2 regions of the Methylocella silvestris BL2 genome follow, and region 1 is predicted to be linked to the other one. Evidence: riboswitches for the same ligand, from Rfam matches in the RefSeq annotation. Region 1 holds a riboswitch; the other holds the start of a gene.
What was found. Region 1 has a riboswitch for thiamine pyrophosphate ahead of MSIL_RS07225 (FAD-dependent oxidoreductase). Riboswitches for the same ligand answer to the same signal wherever they lie in the genome.
Positions count from the first base shown of each region.

Region 1 (10,151 bases):
CCAAACGCGGCCTCTAAAGCAAAAAGGACCTCTCGCGAGGTCCTTTTGCCGGAAGAAGCACGCTTTTTAAAGCATGATCTTCAACACTCGCCCGATCCGGGGATGAAGATCAGAGGTAATTTGAAAGGTCAGATGGCCTCGGAAATCCATCTCTTCAGCTCGCCCTTCGGCGCGGCGCCAACCTTGGTCGAGGTCATCTTGCCGTCCTTGAACAGCATCAGCGTCGGGATGCTGCGAATGCCGTAAGCGCCGGCGACGCCCGGATTTTCATCGACGTTGAGCTTGGCGATGGTCACCTTGCCCTCTAGCTCGGCGGCGATCTCCTCGAGCGCCGGACCGATCATTTTGCACGGGCCGCACCATTCCGCCCAGAAATCCACGACGACGGGACCGCCGGCGCCGACCACGTCGGATTTGAAATTCGCATCGGTGACTTTGACGGTCGACGACATGAGCAACTCTCGTTTGGGGCGACGACAGGCGCGCCCGCCCTACGGCGGGACAGTCCCCGCCAGATTCGGATTTTAACGTAAGAAGACGCCGCCGCCCCGTCAAGGAGCCGGGCGTTTCGCAGCGGCGACAGCAGCCAGCGCCGCGTCGAGGGCTGCTTCGGCGAGCTCAATGATTTGCGGGCCTTCCGTAAAGATCAAAATCATGCGCAGCCGGCGTTCCGGCCAAAGCGGCCGCAGCGCCGCGCGGTAGAGCGCCATCTGCGTCAGATAGGATTGCGGGACCTCGCCAGGCGCTGGCGGCGCTCCGGTCTTGAAGTCGGCGACCCAAACCTCGCCCTCCGACAGCCCCAGCCGATCGATCCGGCCGATGACGTCGACCGAAGCTCCGCCCGGCAGCGCGATCTTGCCGGCGACGGCGACCTCCGCCCTGGAGCCCGCACCGAACAAGGGCTCAAGCTGCGGCGCGGCGATGACCGCCAAGGCGGCTTGCAGGAGACGTTCATGGGCCGCTTCGTCGAGACCCTTCGCCCGAACGGCGAGATAGGCCAGCCCCGCGCGCGCCCGCGCTTCGACCGGCTGATCGGGGAGATATTGCAGCAAAATGTGCGTAAGCGAGCCAAGCTGCAGCGCCTCGCGCCGTCCCGCGGCGTCGGCGCGGCGGTCGGAGGCGGCGAGCGCGCTCGACGGGCGCATTGGCGCCGCCGGCTCTTCCAGCGGATCGAGCCGGCGCGACAGCCATCCGGGAGCGATGAGGCTTCCTCCCTCTACCGGCGCCGCGGTCTCCTGAACCGCCAGATCAGCCCCCGGCGATAGCCGCCGCAGAACAAATTCCTCCACATTCCAGAAGGCCGGCGCCTGCTGCAAGGTCGGCGCGAGCGTCGCCTCGATCATATTCGCCCAGCAAAGCTCCGGCGGCTTTTTGGCGCCGTGAAAGCCGCAAATATAGATCCGCTCCTCGGCGCGCGTCAGGGCGACATAGAGCAGGCGGCGATATTCGTCCTCGGCAAGTTCGCGCAGGCGCTTTCGCGCCGCCGCCGCCTTGTCGCAGTCTTCGGCCTTCCGCGGCGACCAGACGACAGGCGCCGCGCCGAGGTGGGTTTCCTCCAGCGCAAAGACGCTTGGATCGTGCTGCGCGGAGAGCCCGCCGCAGGTATCGGGCAAAAAGACGATTTTGGCCTCAAGCCCCTTCGCGGCATGGACCGTCATGACACGGACGACGTCGCCGCCGCTCTCCATATCGCGCCGGACCTCCCGCTGCACGGTCTCGAAATCGGCGAGAAAACCGGCGAGCGAAGGCGCGGGCTCGGCCTCGTGGGCGAGCGCCAGGCGCAAGAATTCGTCGACCGCGTCGACCGCCTCGACGCCGAGCCGGCCTTCGATGGCGCGCCGGCCCTGATCCTCGCCAAGAAGGCTGGCGTAGAAGGCGAAGGGCCGCGCGGCGGCGCGCGCGCGCCATCGGCCGAGCGTCTCGCGCGCCGGCCTGAAGCGCGAATCGGGTGACGCAAGAAGGGCCGCAAAAAGACTGCCGGGACGCCCCGGCGCCAAGGCGATGAGATCGTCGTCGTCGAGCCCGATCAGCGGCGATTTCAGCGCCGCGGCGAGATTGAGATCGTCCTCCGGCAGCAGGGCGGCGCGGCCGGCCGCGACGAGATCCTGCACCGCGATATGTTCGCCAAGCTTCAGCCGGTCGGCGCCGGCGACCGGAACGCCCTTTTGCTTCAGCGCCCGGATCACCGCCTCGAAGAAAGGTCCGCGCGTGCGCACAAGAATGAGAATGTCGCCGGCGCGGACGGCCCGCAAAACGCCGCTCTCGCCGTCATGGACGCGCTCGCCCGAGCGAGGCTCGATGAGCGCCGCGATTTTTTCGGCGATGCGCGTTGCGACGCGGCTCGGAGGGTCGCTCTCATCGCGGAAATCGAGCGGGAGGCGCCAATCGCTGTTTTCCGCCTTGCCGCCCGCTCCAACCGAGGGCCAGATCTCGACAAGGCTCGGAAGAGTTTTTAGCGGCTCATGCCCCATCCAGACGTCGGCGGGCGCGACCAGCCCGCTTTGGCTTTCGGCCCGGCCAAAGACGCTGTCGACGGCGCCGAGCACGCCAGCCGCCGAGCGGAACGAATGGGTCAGCCGCACATGCGAGAAACGCTCGCCGCCGTTGATGAACTTGCGCTCGAATTTGCGCTGCATCTCGTGAAACATATGCGGCGCTGCGCCCTGGAACGAAAAGATCGACTGCTTTTCGTCGCCGACCGCAAAGAAGGTTCGCGGCGCAAGATTGCGGCCATGGCCGACGGCGAAATCGGCCATCAGCCCCTCAAGAATGCGCCATTGCGCCTCGCTTGTATCCTGCGCCTCGTCGATCAGAATATGGTCGATGCCCGCGTCGAGCTTGTAGAGCACCCAGGAGGCGTCGGAGCGCTCCAGCAGCGTCAGCGTCTTCGCGACGAGATCGTCGAAGTCGAGGATGACGCGCTCATATTTGAGTTTTTGATAGCGCGCGAAGATGGCGTCGACGAGACGCCCGAGCGCGGCCGAGCGCTCCAGCGTCGCGGCCGATTTTTCCTCGGCCCGCAGACGATCGAGACGCTCTTGTTCCGCGTAGAGCGCGGCCTCGATCGCGAGATTTTTCGCCGCGAGGCCTCTGGTCAGGAGCCTTTTGGCTTTCTCGCCTTTGTCGGTAAAAAAGATCTGGAGATAGACGTCGCGGCAACCCTCACTGTCGCCAGCGGCGTGACGCGCCGCCGCGTCGCGGAAAGCGGCCGCCCTATCGCAATCGGTTTTGGTTCCCGTTTCGAGAAAGGCCGCCAGTTCGCTCCAGCGCGAAGGCGCGATCCCGCCCTCCAGCATATCCTGCCGGATCGCCGCAACGTCGCGGCCCGGCGCAACGTCCAGCGCCTTGCGCAGAACGCTCTCGTGATCCTTCGGCCAGGCCTCGCGCAGCCGCGCGCGAAGGCGAAGCGCCTGTTCGAGCAGCGTCGCAAAGCCATATTCGGAACATTCTCCCGCGACTCGATCGACGATCGCTTTAAGCTCGTGATCGGCCTCCGCGGCGCTGCCCAGCACGTCGTTGCGGGCGCGGGCGAGCAGTTCACCCTGCCGCTCCTCGTCGGCGACCTCGAAGCGCGAAGGCGCATTCGCCTCGAACGGAAAGAGATGCAGCAGCCTTTCGCAGAAGGCGTGGATGGTCTGGATTTTCAGCCCGCCCGGCGTCTCCACCGTACGCGCGAACAGCTTTCGCGCCTCGCGCATCTCGCGCCAGTCCGGCGACGGCGCGCCGGTGGCTACGATCGCCCGCCTCAGCTCCGCATCGTCGAGCGCCGTCCATCGCGCGAGCGTGTTGAAGACGCGCATGGACATATTGGCGGCGGCGGCCTTGGTGAACGTCAGGCAGAGAATCTTCGACGGCGGCGTTCCCTGCAACAGCAGCCGCACCACGCGCTGCGCCAGCACATGGGTCTTGCCCGAACCGGCGTTGGCGGAGACCCAGACCGAGGCGGCGGGGTCGGAGGCTTCGCGCTGCTTTTGCAGCGTCTGCGGCGAAATCGCGGCGAGGTCCATCAGGCGTCCTCGCTCTCGCCGCCCGCCGACCATTCCTTGACGCGGGCCAAGTGATCATAGGCGTTGTAGGCCTTGGCGAATTTCGGAAAGGGGCGCGGCGGGTAGGAGCGATCCGGATCGCGGAACTGGCTCAGCAATTCGACAAGATGCGCGAAATGCTGGTCCGCGACGTCTTCGACCGTCCTCCCCTTGAAGACGACGGGCTTGACCTTGCCGCCGCCCGGCCCGTTGAGTTTGACGTAAAGCGCGTCGATCTCGTCCTGCCCCGCAGGGCCGAAGGCGCCGCGCTTGGCCATCGCCGCCTCTAGCGTCAGCTGCGGCGCAAAGCCGACCTCGATTTCCTTGATCCCCGGCGGCGCGCCGGTCTTGAAGTCAATCAGGCTGAGCTTGCCGCTGGCTGCCCGCTCGATTCGGTCGGCGCGCGCGGTCAGGGCGAAGGGCGAGCCGTCGCTCAGGAAAAATTCGAGCCGGCCGGCCGCCTCGGTCCTGATTTCGTCGAGCCCGCTGCGCCTTGACGCCTCGAAACCCATGTAAAAATCGATCATCTGCTTGAGCCGCGGAACATAGAAAGCGGCAAAGCCGGGATCGGCCAGATTGTCCTCCAGCGCCTTGAGCAGCAGGGCGCGCAATGTGTCCCTCGCCCCCGCCGGCAGCGGTCCCGGCCCAAACGATGCGGTAAAAGCCTCGATCGCGGCGTGGATCGCGCTGCCGGTTTCGGCCGGCCCCGGCGTGCGGCCGATCGAATCGAGCGGAAGCAGCTTTAGAATCGTCTCGGCGTAGACCGCATAAGGATCGCGCCGCAGCGTCTCGATTTTCGTGACGCTGAGCCGGTTCGGGCGCAGCGCGACCGGCGGCTTTGGCTCAGGCCGCCGCAGCGGAGCCGGCGCCGCCGCCGGCCGGTCGATCAGCCGCGCCAGATCAAGATAGGTTTTGCCGCGGGCGGCGCAGGCCGCCCACGCCGGACCGCCGAGCGCGGCGAGCCGCTGGATGAAGCGCGAGGCGACCGTCGGCGCGCCGCCGCGCTTCGCCGCCCGGCTCAAAACGACCTTGTCCCGGCCCATCGCCTGCACGAAATCATGCGCCGTCTGGCCAAGCTTGCGCTCTGGCGGCGAGAGGCCGAGCGCCGCCCGCATGGGCCGGTTCAAAAAGGCGTCGGCGCGCGCCTGAGGCGGCCAGACGGACTCATCGAGGCCGCCAAGCAGCATCACATCGACGTCCATCAGCCGCGCTTCGAGGAGGCCGAGGATTTTCAGGCGCGGATGCGTCCGGCCGGCGGCGCCGAGGCGCGCCTCGCCAGCGACGGCCGCGAAGAAAAACTGATAGGCCTCGGCGTCGAAGCGCATTTCCGACGTCGCGCTCAAGGCAAGCTCCTCGAACAGAGCGGCCAGAGCCTCGCCGTCCTCGCCCGAATCCTCCTCTTCGGGCTCGCCGGCGCGGATCGCCGCGAGCGCGGTTCGGTGCGCCTCGACCCAGAAGGCGAGATCGCGCTCGCCGCCCGCTTCCAGCATTGGCCGCAGAGCCGCCTCAAGCCGCATGAGGAAGTCGCGCAGGGCGTCGGATTCGCGTGGAAAAATGCGCTTCTGCGCCGGATGCGCGTGCGGCCCATCCGCTTGCGCTGCGGCCAGTTCGATCGCGCGCGCGGGATCGCGCAGCTTCCCGCCCGCCGCCGCGCGCAGCACGCCGATCTCAAGCAGCGGGCGGAGCCGCGCGATCTCCTCGCGCGAAAACCCAAGACGAAGCGCGCCATGCGCCATCAGCGCGGCGACGGTGGCCGCGCTCATATCGTCGGCAGCGCAGGCGGCGACGAGTCGCGCCAGCAATCCGGCCTCGCCGGAGCCAAGCGGCTCTCCCGCCGAATCTTCGACGCGGACGCCCCAGCGCAGCAGTTCGGCGGCGACGCGGCGGGCAAGTTCGCGGTCCGGCGTCACCAGCGCCGCCGTTCCGTCCGGGCGCTCCAGCGCGTGGCGCATGGCGATGGCGAGGGCGAGCGCTTCCTCGCGTTCGTCCGCGGCTTCGATCAGTGTCACGCCCGCCAGCGCTTCTTCAAGCAGCGCGGGATCGATCGCCTGCCGATAGGCGATCCAGGCGTCGGTCGCCTCCGCTGGGCGCAGCGCCTCGGAGATAAAACGCTCGCGCGCGTCCTGCGCTTTCGTAAGAGCGCCAAGCGGCCTCACCTCGTCGCGCGACATATTGAGGGTGCGCAAAAGCCGGCACAGGGCCGCCTGCGGATGGGTGAAGGCCGGCTCGCCCTCGTCCGCGGCGCGGGCGACGAGAGCGAACGCCGCCTCGTCAAGCTTCAGATCGAGGCCCGGCAGCACGATGGCGCCGCGCGGCGCGCTGGCGATGGCGTCAAGCAGCCGCGCGGTCGCGCGGTTGGAGCCCGTGGAGCCGATCGCGACCACGGGACCGAGTCCCGGCGCATCGCGCAGGGCGAGGCTCTGCCGTTCGATCAGCGAGACCTGACGCCGCGCCCGGTCAACAAGACCGCGCTGCTCCAGAATATGCGGCCATTGCGTGATGGCGATTTTGAGAAAATCGAGCGTGATGCGCCAATAATCGTCGAATCCCTCCGAGGCGAGCGGATCGAGGCGCGCCCAGTCGATGTCCTCGATGATCAGTTCGTCGATCAGCCGCGCAAGGTCGCCGGAAAGCCCCCAGGCGTCCGCGGCGGTCGCGCCGACTAGCAGCGATTCGCGCTCGTCGAGGACGCGGGCGCCGTCCGCCTCGACCCGCACGATGGCGTGCCGCAGCAGGCGCGACCAGGAGAGACACAATTCGGCAAGCTGCATGCGCCGGTCGATCTCGCCAATGGCGAGCGGCGGTTCGAGGGGCGCCGAAAATTCATCCGCCCCGCCATCCTCGAAAAGGAGCTCCGTCTCGCTTTCGTCGAGCGCGCCAAGCGGCAGGATGCGCGGCAGCAGCACCGCCTTTGTCGGCAGCGCGCGAAAAAACTCATCCGTGAGCGCGCGGGCGGCGCGGCGCGTCGGCACATAGATCGTCGCCTCGGCCAGCTCCAGCGGATTTTCGCCCGCGCAAAACCCTTCGACGACGCGTCCATCCAGAAACGCCTCCGCAAAAGTTTTCAGAAATGGCGCCCCGGGCGCGATGGTGAAGACGTTTTTTTTTGGCAAAGGTCCGTCCGGTCGCGACGCGTGCGCCATCATGCGGCGCGCCGGCCCGCCATCCTACCCGGCTGCCCGCGCTTTTCCACAAGCGCTTTGCCGCCCCCCTCCGCCAAGAGGCGCAGTCGGCGCGCCTTGACGGCGCTTTCGTGGGGGCCTACCTGTAAACGATGCCTAGGGGATCCCCGACAGGGGGCTGAGAGGCTGGCGACGCTCACAAGAAGCGGCCCGGCGACCCTTCGAACCTGATCCAGCTCGCACTGGCGTAGGGATGGTGAGATTCATGTTTTTTCCAAACCCTTGGCTTCGTAGTTGTTTCGGCAAATTCGCCGGCGGCGAAGGCGCGCGCCGATGAAGCCTCTGCGCATTCGTGTCATCGGCGCCGGCGTCGCCGGCCTGACCGCGGCGCTTGAATTTGCGCGCGCCGGCTGCGCGGTCGAACTCATCGAGCGCCGCGAGGGGCCGGGGCTTGGCTGCTCGTTTCTGGCTGGCGGCATGATCGCGCCCTGGTGCGAGGCCGAGAGCGCCGAGCCTCTTGTCGTCGATCTCGGGATCGAATCGCTCAATTATTGGACGCAAATCGTCCCGGTCGCGCTCAAGCGCGGCTCGCTCGTCATCGCCCCCGCCCGAGACCGGCCGGAGCTGACGCGCTTTTCACGGCGCACGCGCGAATTCAAGCGGATCGGCGCGGAGCGGATCGCGGAGCTGGAGCCCGATCTCGCCGGCCGCTTCGACGACGCGCTGTTTTTTCCGAACGAGGCGCATCTCGATCCGCGCGCAGCCGTCGCGGCCCTATTTGATCGCCTCAAAGCCATGGACAAAGTGGCGCTTCGTTTTGGCGTCGACGCCTCGCAGGCCGAAGATGACGTCGACTGGACAGTCGATTGCCGCGGCTTTGACGCGAAGGACGCCCTGCCGGACCTGCGCGGCGTCAAGGGCGAGATGCTGGTCCTCTTCACCAAAGAGGTGCGGCTGTCGCGCCCGGTGCGGCTGATCCATCCGCGCAACCCCGTCTATATCGTGCCGCGCGGCGACGGACGCTTCATGATCGGCGCGACGATGATCGAAAACCACGAGGTAGGCCGGGTGACGGCGCGCGCCATGCTCGAACTTCTCGGCGCGGCCTATGCCGTCCATCCCGCCTTCGCGGAAGCCGAGATCGTCGAGACAGGCGCCGGCGTTAGGCCGGCCTTTTTCGACAACCTGCCGCGCATAAGACTCGACAATCGAACCATCCATCTGAACGGCCTTTACCGGCACGGCTTTCTGCTGGCGCCGGCGCTGGCGATGCGGGCCGTCGACGTCGCGCTGCGCGGCGCCGACGCTGCGGAGATATTGCATGAAGATCGAAGTGAACGGCAAGACGCTTGAGGTCGCCGCGACGACGCTCGCCGCGCTCCTGAACGAGCTTGATTATGATGAAGGTCATGTAGCGACCGCGCTTAACCGGGGTTTCGTGCGCAAGACCCAGCGCGCGCAAACGAAGATCAAGGAAGGCGACGCGGTCGAAATCGTCAGCCCTAGACAGGGAGGCTAAGTTGGCGCAGGACACACTCAGCCTCTATGGCGTCTCGATGCTGTCCCGACTCATCGTCGGCACGGCGCAATATCCCTCTCCCGCGATCCTCGCCGCCGCCATTCGGGCGGGCCAGCCCGAGATCGTCACCGTGTCGCTGCGCCGCGAGTCGGGCGCAAGTCGCGCCGGCGAAGATTTCTGGGCGCTGATCCGCGAACTTGGCGTGCGCGTGTTGCCGAATACAGCCGGCTGCCGCACCGTGAAAGAGGCCGTCACCACGGCCGAGATGGCGCGCGAGGTGTTCGACACGCGCTGGATCAAACTGGAGGTCATCGGCGAGGAAGATACGCTGCAGCCCGACGTGTTCGGCCTTGTCGAGGCGGCTCAGATTCTGGTCCGCGACGGATTTCAGGTGTTTCCCTACACGACAGAAGATCTCGTCGTCGCGGAAAAACTACTTGCCGCCGGCTGCGAGGTGTTGATGCCATGGGGCGCGCCGATCGGCACCGGGCGCGGCCTTAACAACCCTTATGGTCTTCGCGCCTTGCGCGCGCATTTTCCCGATACGCCGCTGATTGTCGACGCCGGTCTCGGCGCGCCCTCCCATGCAGCGGCGGCGATGGAGCTCGGCGTTGATGCGATTTTGCTCAATACGGCGATCGCCAAGGCTGGCGATCCGGTCGTGATGGCGCGCGCCTTTGCGCTGGCGGTCGAGGCCGGCCGGCTCGGCTTCCTCGCCGATCCGATGCAGCCGCGCGACATGGCCTCCCCCTCGACGCCGGTGATCGGCCGCGCCTTTTCGGGCGCGCAGCGTGCTTGACCGCTTTTATATGATCGTCGACAGTTCCGACTGGATCGCCCGCCTCCTGCCCTACGGCGTCAAACTGGTGCAGCTACGCGCCAAAGACCTCTCCGACGAGGTTTTGCGCAAAGAGATCATAAGGGCCAGGAGCTTATGCGAGGCTGGCGGCGCGCAGCTCGTCGTCAATGACTACTGGCGTCATGCCATCGACCTTGGCTGCGATTTCATTCACCTCGGCCAGGAAGATCTCGAAACCGCCGATCTGAAAGCGATCCGCCAGGCCGGCCTGAAACTCGGCGTCTCGACGCATGACGAGGCCGAGCTTGCGCGGGCGCTCGAAACCGGGCCGGACTATATCGCGCTCGGCCCGATCTATCCGACGATCTTGAAGAAAATGCCCTTTGCGCCGCAAGGCCTCGCGCGCATCGGCGAATGGAAAAAGCGCATTGGCACAATCCCCCTTGTCGCCATCGGCGGGATTACGCTGGAGCGCGCGCCGGGCGTGCTCGAGGCCGGGGCCGACAGCGCGGCAGTCGTGACCGACATCACGCTGAACGCCGACCCGGAGGCGCGGGCGCGGGCGTGGGCCGCGATGGCGGGCGGAGCGCTCCGCGCGACCGACGACAGCGCAGCATCTGCGGGCTTCCCGGATTGAGAGCGCTCATTTGCGCTGGCGCGTCTTGCTAAAACCCGAACCTCTCAAG
Region 1 is NC_011666.1:1,523,524-1,533,674, forward strand. Features, by position in the region: gene trxA (thioredoxin TrxA) at 129-452, opposite strand; gene addA (double-strand break repair helicase AddA) at 552-4,007, opposite strand; gene addB (double-strand break repair protein AddB) at 4,007-7,138, opposite strand; TPP riboswitch at 7,296-7,418, shown strand; gene MSIL_RS07225 (FAD-dependent oxidoreductase) at 7,490-8,500, shown strand; gene thiS (sulfur carrier protein ThiS) at 8,469-8,666, shown strand; gene MSIL_RS07235 (thiazole synthase) at 8,668-9,465, shown strand; gene MSIL_RS07240 (thiamine phosphate synthase) at 9,476-10,102, shown strand; gene MSIL_RS07245 (winged helix-turn-helix domain-containing tetratricopeptide repeat protein) at 10,131-10,151, opposite strand, start outside.

Region 2 (10,151 bases), 1.8 Mb from region 1:
CCGTCATAGATTGTTCGAGCGTCAACGGGCCGCCAACCTCGACGACATGGTCGACGCCCCGCCCGCCCGTGAGCCGGCGCGCCGTCTCTCCCCAGGCCGAGTCGGTCTTGTAATTAATCACATGGTCCGCGCCCATCGCCTTGAGCCGTTCGAGCTTTTCATCACTCGACGAGGTTGCAATGACGCGCGCGCCCGCGAGCTTTGCAAATTGCAGCGCAAAGATCGAGACGCCGCCGGTCCCCTGCACGAGAACGACGTCGCCAGGTTTGAGCGAGTCGTCGACAAAGAGCGCGCGCCACGCTGTCAGGCCGGCGGTGGTCAAGGTCGCCGCTTCGACGTGGCTGTAGCCTTTCGGCGCATGGGTGAAGGCCGTCGCCGGAAGCGTGACGATCTCGCGCGCGTAGCCGTCGACGCCGTCGCCGGGAACCGTGGCAAAGCTGTCGACGATCGGCTCGTCCTCGAGCCAGGTCGGGAAGAAGGTGCTGACGACATGATCGCCGACGGCGAATTCGGTCACATCGGGGCCGACCGCGGAGACTTCGCCGGCGCCGTCCGCCATGGGGATGCGCCGCTCGGACGGCCCCCAAACGCCGCTTACAACCACGTAGTCATGGTAGTTCAGCGAGCAGGCGTGCAGCTTTACGGTGATTTCGCCGCTTTTTGGCGCGGCGGCCTCGGTTGCGCCGACCACCACGTGGTCAAACCCGCCGCCGATTTCGACGAATATGGCTTTCGCCATTTGATGCTCCTCCCAGCTTGTCTTGTTGATTCGTCCCGTTCCCGCTCTTGCGGGACCGCGTGAATTTGATCTAGTCGAACAACGCCATCGCCTCGTCGGCCAACAGGCCGCCCTCGATGCAGATCTCCGTGAAAGACGCGCGGCGAGCAAGATCGCGGCACGGCGTCTCGATCTGTCCGATCCGCTGCGCCAATTGCTCGATCGAGGCGGCGTAGACCAGCCGCCCGACGCCACACCAGATGATCGCGCCCATGCACATCGGGCACGGCTCGCCGGTGGCGTAAAGCGTCGAATCCCGGAGCCGCGCGGCGCCATAGGCGGCGATGACGCCGCGCAGCGCCACCATTTCCGCATGCGCCGTTGGATCATCATTGGTCTCGCCGAGATTGCGGCCGGTGGCGATGGTTTCGCCATCTTGCGCGATCAGCGCGCCAAAGGGAAAATCGCCCAGCGCCGCTTCTTTCAGCGCCGCGCGCATGAAGCGCTCGTCGGTCGCGCGCGAAATCATGCGCGCATCGTCCCGGTTTTGATGAAGCGCTGATGCCAGGACAGCGCCTCATCAAGCAAACAGGGAGCATGTCGCCCGTAGGAGGACTCCCCGGCCCGGGCAAAATAGTCGAAAAGTCCCGGCCGGTAGTCGGGATGGGCGCAGTTCTGAATGATGACGCGGGCGCGCTGCCTCGGCGAAAGACCGCGCAGATCGGCCAACCCCTGCTCCGTGACCAGGATCTGCACATCCTGCGGGATATGATCGACATGGCTCGCCATCGGCACGATCGAGGAGATCGCGCCGCCTTTCGCCGTCGATTGCGTCATGAAGATCGATACATAGGCGTTGCGCGCGAAATCGCCGGACCCGCCGATGCCATTCTGGATCCGCGATCCCATGACATGGGTCGAATTGACCGAGCCGTAGATATCCGCCTCGATCAACCCATTCATCGCGATACAGCCGAGGCGGCGGACCAGCTCGGGATGGTTGCTGATTTCCTGCGGGCGCAGCAGCATCTTGTCGCGGAACTTCGCCAGATTGGCGTTGAGGAAAGCCGCTGCGTCCGGGCTCAGCGAGAAAGCCGTCGCTGAGGCAAAGCGAAGCTTTCCAGCGGCAAGGAGGTCCAGCATGCCGTCCTGGATCACTTCCGTAAAAGAGGTCAAATCCTCGAATGGGCTCTCGAGCAAGCCTGTCAGCACGGCGTTGGCGACATTGCCGACGCCGGACTGGATCGGCAGCAAGGACGGCGGCAGACGCCCCCGCGCGACTTCGTGCCGGAAGAATTCGAGCAGATGGCCGGCGATCGCGCGGGCCGCGTCGTCGGGCGGCGCAAAGGGAAGATTGCGATCCGGCGCGCTGGTTTCGACGATGGCGACGACTTTGTCGGGATCGCAGCGGAAATAGGGCTCGCCGATGCGATCGTCTGGACGCAAAAGCGGAATGGGGACGCGATGCGGCGGCAGCATCGTTCCATAATAGACGTCATGCATCCCGTCGAGCGCTTCATTCTGCCAGGCGTTGACCTCGAGAATGATCTTCTGCGCCCGGTCGAGCCATGTCTTGTTGTTGCCGATGGAGGAGGACGGAATCAGCGAACCATCCGGGCGCACGCCCGAAACCTCGATAATGGCGAGATCGAGCGGGCCGAGAAAACCCTGCCAGGCCATGGGCGCGACCTGACTAAGGTGCATGTCCATATAGTCCATCTCGCCGCGGTTTATTTTTTCGCGCAGGACCGGATCGGAGTTGAACGGCAGGCGGAATTCGATCGCGTCAGCTCTGGCGAGGGCGCCGTCCAGTTCCGGCCCCGTCGAGGCGCCAGTCCAGACGCTCACGCGAAACGGATCGCCAGCACCCCGGGCGGCGGCGGCCCGCTCGGCCAGAGCGGTCGGAACGGCCTTGGGATAGCCAGAGCCGGTAAAGCCGCTCATGCCGATCACCGATCCGGAGGGGATCAAAGACGCCGCGGCCTCAGCGCTCATCATTTTCGAACGCAGCTTTTGACACTCAATTCGCCCAAACCCGCTCAACGTCTCGCACTCCCGACAGATGCTTGAATTTCATTCGGCTTTATCCGCCGCTGGAGTCCTTGGCCATCAGCCCTATTGCATAGATCACGATAAAGTTCCCGTCGACCGCCTACGACTTTTGCGCCAGATCAAATCATCTTGCCGTGGACGGCGAGGCGCGCTAGGTTTGCAATTCGCCTTGGGGTGCTGCCGGAAACGGCGGCTGAGATCACACCCATTGAACCTGAATCTGGATAATGCCAGCGCAGGGATCGGCACTTCAGCAACGAGCGCCCCGTCTATCGCTCCGAGCGTCCGCCTCCTGCCAAAAACGTCAATCAATAGCGCGGAGGAGCGAAATGAACATCCACGACAAGCCGAAGAGCCTTCGTCCGGAAAGCGTGACCCAAGGGCCCATGGCCGGCTCGCGCAAGATCTATGTGCATCCGGACGGTCGCTCCGACATCGCCGTGCCGCTGCGTGAGATCACCCTCAATCCGTCCGCAAACGAGCCGCCGGTGCGCGTCTACGACGCCTCGGGACCCTATACGGAGTCCGAGCCCGCGATCGACCTTTCCGCCGGCTTGCCGCGCATCCGGGACCCTTGGCTGGCGAGGCGCGCGGGGCTCGACTTCTACTCCGGCCGCCCGGTTCAGCCGGAAGACAATGGTTCGGTGTCGCCGGACCGGCTCGCCCCGCCCTGCCCCGCCAACACCTCGCCGCGCAAGGGCCGGGACGGCGCGCTGGTGACGCAATATGAATTCGCCCGCGCAGGCGTGATCACCGAAGAAATGATCTATGTCGCGGCCCGCGAAAACCTTGGCCGAGAGGCGGTGCTGGAGGGCGCCGAAGCGAAAATCGCCGACGGCGAAAGTTTCGGCGCGTCGATCCCGGCCTTCATCACGCCGGAATTCGTGCGCGACGAGATCGCCCGCGGCCGCGCCATCATCCCCGCCAACATCAACCATCCCGAACTCGAGCCGATGATCATCGGCCGCAATTTTCTCGTGAAGGTCAACGCCAACATCGGCAATTCGGCGGTGACGTCGTCCGTCGCCGAAGAGGTCGAAAAGATGGTGTGGGCGATCCGCTGGGGCGCCGATACGGTGATGGATCTCTCGACGGGACGCAACATCCACAACATCCGCGACTGGATCATCCGCAACTCGCCAGCGCCGATCGGCACCGTGCCGATCTACCAGGCGCTGGAGAAGGTCAATGGCGATCCGACCAAACTGACATTCGAATTGTTCCGCGACACGCTGATCGAACAGGCCGAACAGGGCGTCGATTATTTCACGATCCACGCCGGCGTGCGGCTCGGCTATATTCCGCTGACGGCGAAGCGGACCACGGGCATCGTCTCGCGCGGCGGCTCGATCATGGCCCGCTGGTGCCTTGCCCATCACAAGGAAAGCTTCCTCTACGAGCGCTTCGACGAGCTCTGCGACGTCATGCGCGCCTATGACGTCTCCTTCTCGCTCGGCGACGGCTTGCGCCCGGGCTCGATCGCCGACGCCAACGACCGCGCCCAATTCGCCGAATTGGAGACGCTCGGCGAGCTGACCAAAATCGCCTGGGACAAGGGCTGCCAGGTGATGATCGAAGGGCCCGGCCATGTGCCGATGCACAAGATCAAGATCAACATGGAAAAGCAGCTGAAGGAATGTCACGAGGCGCCGTTCTACACGCTCGGGCCGCTGACAACGGACATTGCGCCAGGCTATGACCACATCACCTCCGGCATCGGCGCTGCGATGATCGGCTGGTTCGGCTGCGCGATGTTGTGTTATGTGACGCCGAAAGAACATCTCGGCCTGCCGGACCGCGACGACGTCAAGACAGGCGTCATTACCTACCGCATCGCCGCCCATGCCGGCGACCTCGCCAAGGGCCATCCGGCGGCGCAGCTGCGCGACGACGCGCTGTCGCGCGCGAGATTCGATTTCCGCTGGGAGGATCAGTTCAATCTCGGCCTCGATCCCGACACGGCGCGGCAGTTCCACGACGAGACGCTGCCGAAGGATGCGCATAAGACTGCGCATTTCTGCTCGATGTGCGGTCCGCAATTCTGTTCGATGAAGATCACGCAGGATATTCGCGACGAGGTCGCCGCGATGGAACGCGAGAAGGGCATGGCCGACAAGAGCGCCGAATTCCTGGACGGCGGCGGCAAGCTTTACGTTTAAGGCGCGACGCCGAAAGCCGCTGAAGTTCCGGATCGACGCCATGCAATGCAACAATGCCTAAAAGGCGCGACGCGATCGGTTCATCGCGTCGCGCTTTGATTTCGGCGCGCGATCAGCATCCGGCCTGGGACGCCGGTTTTGCATTGATCGGCGCCTGCGCCTCGAGCGCCGCGATTTGCGTTCTCAGCGCCTCGCGTTCGACCCCTGCATAAGCGGCGGCCGCGGTCGCGGCGAGCTTTTCGAGAGCGCGGCGGTCGGCGCCGTCGAGATTGGCGCCGGATGTCTGCGCGCCGTAGAGCGCGACGGCGAAGCAGCGCAGCGCGTCGCCGATGGGCGCAGCAAGCGTAGGCTGCTGCGGCCCCTCCGGAAATTCTCCCCTCCGCATCAACGCGGGGTCGATCTCGAACAAGGATCCGGCCGTCTTTTGCGCCAGCAAAGGGTCTTCCGGGTCGAGCGCGGCCGTCATCGCCGGGGTCCACCCGACGCCGTTCTCATAGCGCCTCAATTGGGCGCCGTCGCTGCGAAACACGGCGGCCGACGCAATGCCAAGCGCGCGCGCTGGACCCTCAACCAGAAGCCGGTCGATTTCCGCGGCGTTTTTTGCGGCGAGGACCGCGGCTCCGATTTGCGCAAAGCGCGCCTCCGCGCCGCGGCGGTCAGGATCGAACAAGCCTTCGAGGAGGCGCACGGCGTGTTCGTGCAGGCGCGAGATCGCAAACAGCAGAATAGACGCAATGACGACCGACGCCCACGCCGGAAAGTGGATCCATTCGTGCAGCTCTTCGATCTGGCCGTGCAGGAAAAGCGCGGGCGCGCTCAGCAAAAGTCCGAGCACGGTGGCGCGCCGTAGCGGAATCGAAACATTGATCACCCTCGGCCGGCGGATCGCCTCGACGACGAAGATGCCGAGAACGCCATTGACCAGGAAAAGCAGGCCGATCGCGTCTTCGGTGAGGGAAAATTCCATCAATGACGTCGACTGCGCAAGCGACGCGATCACGCAGGCCGGAAGGCCGATGAGACAGCCCCAGATCACCCAGCGCAAGCGCTGAAATTCCTGCGGCTCCAGATCCTTTCGCCGTTTAAGCAGGATGGCGAGCACGAGAAAGCTTACAAAAAGACCCGCGATGAGAACCGTCCGGGACAGCGCCTCCGTCCGGTAGCCGAAAGCGCTTCCGACGGCGAGAACAGAGACTAAGCCGAAGCCGACCGCCAGCGCCGGCAGCGCGCGCTCAAGCGGACGCCACGACGCCCCGATGCGACCCGTCGGCGCGCGCAGCGCGAAGAGGATGAAGCCGGCATATCCTGCCGCCTGAAACAAGCCGTTGGCCGCTTCTTGCGCGAGCAGGGCCGCGGGCCATTGTTGCAGCCTGGCGTAAATTTCGAATTCCTGCCCCGGATTGAACTGGACCGCATAAAGAAAGAAGCCCCAGGTCATGCGTCCCGGCCGGATCCATACCAGCCATGCCGCGCCGAGGAGAAAAAGCACGCCGGCGCTCTGGTCGAGAAAGACGATGAGGTCGAGCAGCCAGTCCGATGGCGGGACCTGCGCGGCGAGTGCGATTTCATCTCCCGATCGGGGAGATCCCTCCGCGAGCCAGAGCGCGCCGACGCGGCCGGGCATGACCCGTTGCTGGCCGCCCCGCACCGCGAGCATCGTCGCGCAAGTGATCGTATCGACCGGAACGCAGCGCATCTTCGGCAAATCGATGCGATCGCCGACGCGCAATCCCGCCTGCCACGCGGGCGACAAGGACTCCTGGGCAAAGGGTCCCTTGACGTCGAAGATCAGGCCGTCGTTGTTTGCGAAAAAGCCAAAAGCGCCGAGCGGCCGGACGAGACGATAATAGTCCGGAACGATCAGCGCCAGGCCATACAGAGTCAGCACGACGAGTAACAGGCGCTCAACAAGGCCCCGGCTGCGGCCCGCTGCTTTCATCAGGCCGCCAAAACGGCGAATTCTGGCCTTCCACGCTGCATCGACGCCTCTGCGGCCGAATAAACTCGTCGGCTGCCGCCGCAGGCGCCGTCCTGTCGCGGCGCCCCGGCGGCGTCATTTCATGTCAGGCCATATACTGGCCGCCGTTGGCGCTCAGCGTCGATCCGGTGATGAAGCCCGCATCATCCGACACGAGGAACAGGACGCAGCGCGCGATCTCCTCGGGCTCGCCGAGACGACGCACCGGGATCTGCGGCAGGATTGATTTTTCCAGCACTTCCTTCGGCACGGCCTTGACCATTTCCGTCGCGATGTAGCCGGGGCAGATCACGTTGACCGTGACGCCCTTGCCGGCGCTTTCCTGCGCCAGCGCCTTGGTGAAGCCGATATCGCCGGACTTCGCCGCGGAATAATTGGTCTGGCCGAACTGACCCTTCTGGCCGTTGATCGAGGATATATTGACGATCCGTCCGAAGCCGCGATCGCGCATGCCCTCGATGACCGGACGGGTCATGTTGAACAGCGAGTTCAGATTGGTGTTGATCACCTCGAACCACTGCTCCGGCGTCATTTTGTGGAACGCCGAATCGCGGGTGATGCCGGCGTTGTTGACAAGGATGTCGACCGGACCCAGATCCGCTTCCACCTGCTTCAATCCCTCGGCGCATTGCTTGTAGTTTGAGACGTCCCATTTGTAGACGGGGATGCCCGTCTCCGCCTTGAATTTCGCGGCGGCGGCGTCATTGCCCGCGTAGGTCGCCGCGACCGAATAACCGGCCGACTTCAAAGCCGTGCTGATAGCCGCGCCAATGCCCCGCGATCCGCCGCTCACTACTGCCACTCGCGCCATTTTCGTTCTCCCCAATCCAGCTTTCGCGCTGTTTTTCTTGAAAGCGTCGCTTTAACAGCCGCCGCCTGTTAATTGTATCGTCCTCATTGCAAAATGCAAAAAGCCGCCCTGCTTTTTCATGGATGAAGCGCGGCCTGATCCAAAACAGAGCCGGGCGCTCCTTGAAGCGCCCGGCGAAACTTTGCCTAGCGTTCGATCGTGAGCGCGATGCCCATGCCGCCGCCAATGCAAAGCGTGGCGAGGCCCTTCTTGCCGTTGCGCCGGCGCAATTCATACAGAAGGGTGACGAGGACGCGGGCTCCCGAAGCGCCGATCGGATGGCCGATCGCAATCGCGCCGCCATTGACATTGACCTTGTCGGGATCGAGAGCGAGATCCTTGCAGACCGCGAGCGACTGCGCGGCGAAGGCTTCGTTCGCCTCGATCAGATCAAGATCGCCGACCTTCCAGCCGGCCTTTTCCAGCGCCCGGCGCGAAGCCGGAATGGGGCCGGTGCCCATGATCGCCGGATCGACGCCGGCCGTCGCCCAGGAGGCGATGCGGCCCAGCGGCTCAAGGCCGCGCTTGGCCGCCTCGGCGGAGGTCATCAGCACCACCGCCGCCGCGCCGTCATTGATGCCGGAGGCGTTGCCGGCGGTCACGCTGCCGTCCTTATTGAAGGCCGGGCGCAGCTTGGCGAGCGCCTCAAGCGTCGCGCCCATGCGGATGAACTCATCCTTGTCGACGACGATATCGCCCTTTTTGGTGCTGATCGTGTAGGGGATGATTTCGTCGCCGAACTTGCCGCCCTTCTGCGCCGCCTCGGCCTTATTCTGCGAGGCGACGGCGAAACGATCCTGCTCGTCGCGGGTCAGCTGCCATTTGGCCGCGATATTCTCGGCCGTCTGCCCCATGTGGTAGTGGTTGAAGGCGTCGGTCAGCCCGTCGGTGATCATGGTGTCGGCGAATTTGAGGTCGCCCATCTTGACGCCCGAGCGCAAATAGGCGCTGTGCTGCGCCTGCGACATGCTTTCCTGACCACCCGCGACGATGATATTGGCGTCTCCGCTGGCGATCTGCTGCAGGCCAAGCGCGACAGCGCGCAGTCCCGAGCCGCACAACTGATTGATGTTAAAGGCGGTCCGTTCCTGCGGCACGCCGGCTTTGATCGACGCCTGACGCGCCGGGTTCTGGCCCTGGCCCGCCGTCAGCACCTGACCGAGAATGACTTCGTCGACTTCGCCGCCTTCGACGCCGGCCCGCTCCAACGCGCCCTTGATGGCCGCGGCGCCAAGCTCATGGGCCGGGACCGCGGCAAAGCCGCCGTTGAATGCGCCGACGGCCGTGCGCGCCGCGCTCACGATAACAATATCAGACATGGGCATCCTCCTTGGGGCGGCCGTTGCGGAGCGTCCAAACTCCAAAGGCTCTTGCCCGCGTGATTCCTACGACAACAGACCGCCGTCAAAATCAATTATAGTGGCCACAGCGAAAAAGGGAGCAAAAAATCGCCGCAGAAGTCAGTTCTCGCCCTCATCCAAAAGTCATATTTTGGAGAGAGGCGTTCTGGCCTGCCCGGCGTAAAGCTTAAGCGCCGCTGCGCTTTTGTTGGTCTTACGCACGTTTCGCTCGAATGAAGGCTTGACCGCGCCGCGCCATTTTGGGATCGATTCATCCAAACAAGAAAAGGTGAGGTCGGCCGCGACATCCATGGAGAAAGCGAAGCAGATGGCTCACGTAGCGACTTCCGGAGGTGGACGACCGGCCATGGCACATGACAAACAGCCTATTACTATCAAGAAATACGCGAACCGGCGGCTCTATAACACCGGCACAAGCGCCTATGTCACGCTCGAAGACCTTGCGGGGATGGTCAAGAAAGGCGAAGATTTCGTCGTTTTCGACGCCAAGAGCGGCGAAGACATTACGCGATCGGTGCTGACGCAGATTATCTTCGAGCAAGAGGGCAAGGGCGGCCAAAGCTTGCTGCCGATTGCTTTCCTGCGCCAGCTCATCCGCTTTTACGGCGACAGCATGCAGATGCTGGTGCCGACCTATCTCGAATTCTCGATCGACAAGCTGACCAGCGAGCAGGGCCGGTTCCGCGACAAGATGGCGGGCGGCATCGGTCCCCATGCGCTCGCGCCGAGCTTCGCCTCGCTCGAGGAGCAGGCGCGCAAGAACATGGCGCTGTTCAACCAGGCGCTGGCCATGTTCACCCCCTTCGTCGCCCCGCTGGCGTCGCCGGAAGCCCTGCCCGAAGCGGAGCCGGCGCTGCCCACGACGAAAAGCGATATCGAAGACATGAAGCGCCAGCTCGACGAGATGCAAAAGCGCATCGAGGGGATCGCGCACAAAGAGTGATCTTTGCGCGCCGCGAGCGCGACGCCGTCAGGGCTCCTGCTCGCGCGCCTTGCGCAGCTTCGCCCAATAGGCGAGCCGCTCACGCAAGTC
Region 2 is NC_011666.1:3,306,969-3,317,119, reverse strand. Features, by position in the region: gene MSIL_RS15310 (zinc-dependent alcohol dehydrogenase family protein) at 1-739, opposite strand, end outside; gene MSIL_RS15305 (nucleoside deaminase) at 810-1,247, opposite strand; gene MSIL_RS15300 (acetyl-CoA hydrolase/transferase family protein) at 1,244-2,716, opposite strand; TPP riboswitch at 2,931-3,030, shown strand; gene thiC (phosphomethylpyrimidine synthase ThiC) at 3,100-4,929, shown strand; gene MSIL_RS15290 (PDZ domain-containing protein) at 5,042-6,868, opposite strand; gene phbB (beta-ketoacyl-ACP reductase) at 6,993-7,718, opposite strand; gene MSIL_RS15280 (acetyl-CoA C-acetyltransferase) at 7,904-9,082, opposite strand; gene phaR (polyhydroxyalkanoate synthesis repressor PhaR) at 9,465-10,061, shown strand; gene MSIL_RS15270 (replication-associated recombination protein A) at 10,089-10,151, opposite strand, start outside.
Region 2: it holds a riboswitch for thiamine pyrophosphate, as region 1 does, so the genes downstream of both, thiC (phosphomethylpyrimidine synthase ThiC) here and MSIL_RS07225 (FAD-dependent oxidoreductase) in region 1, are expected to answer to the same signal.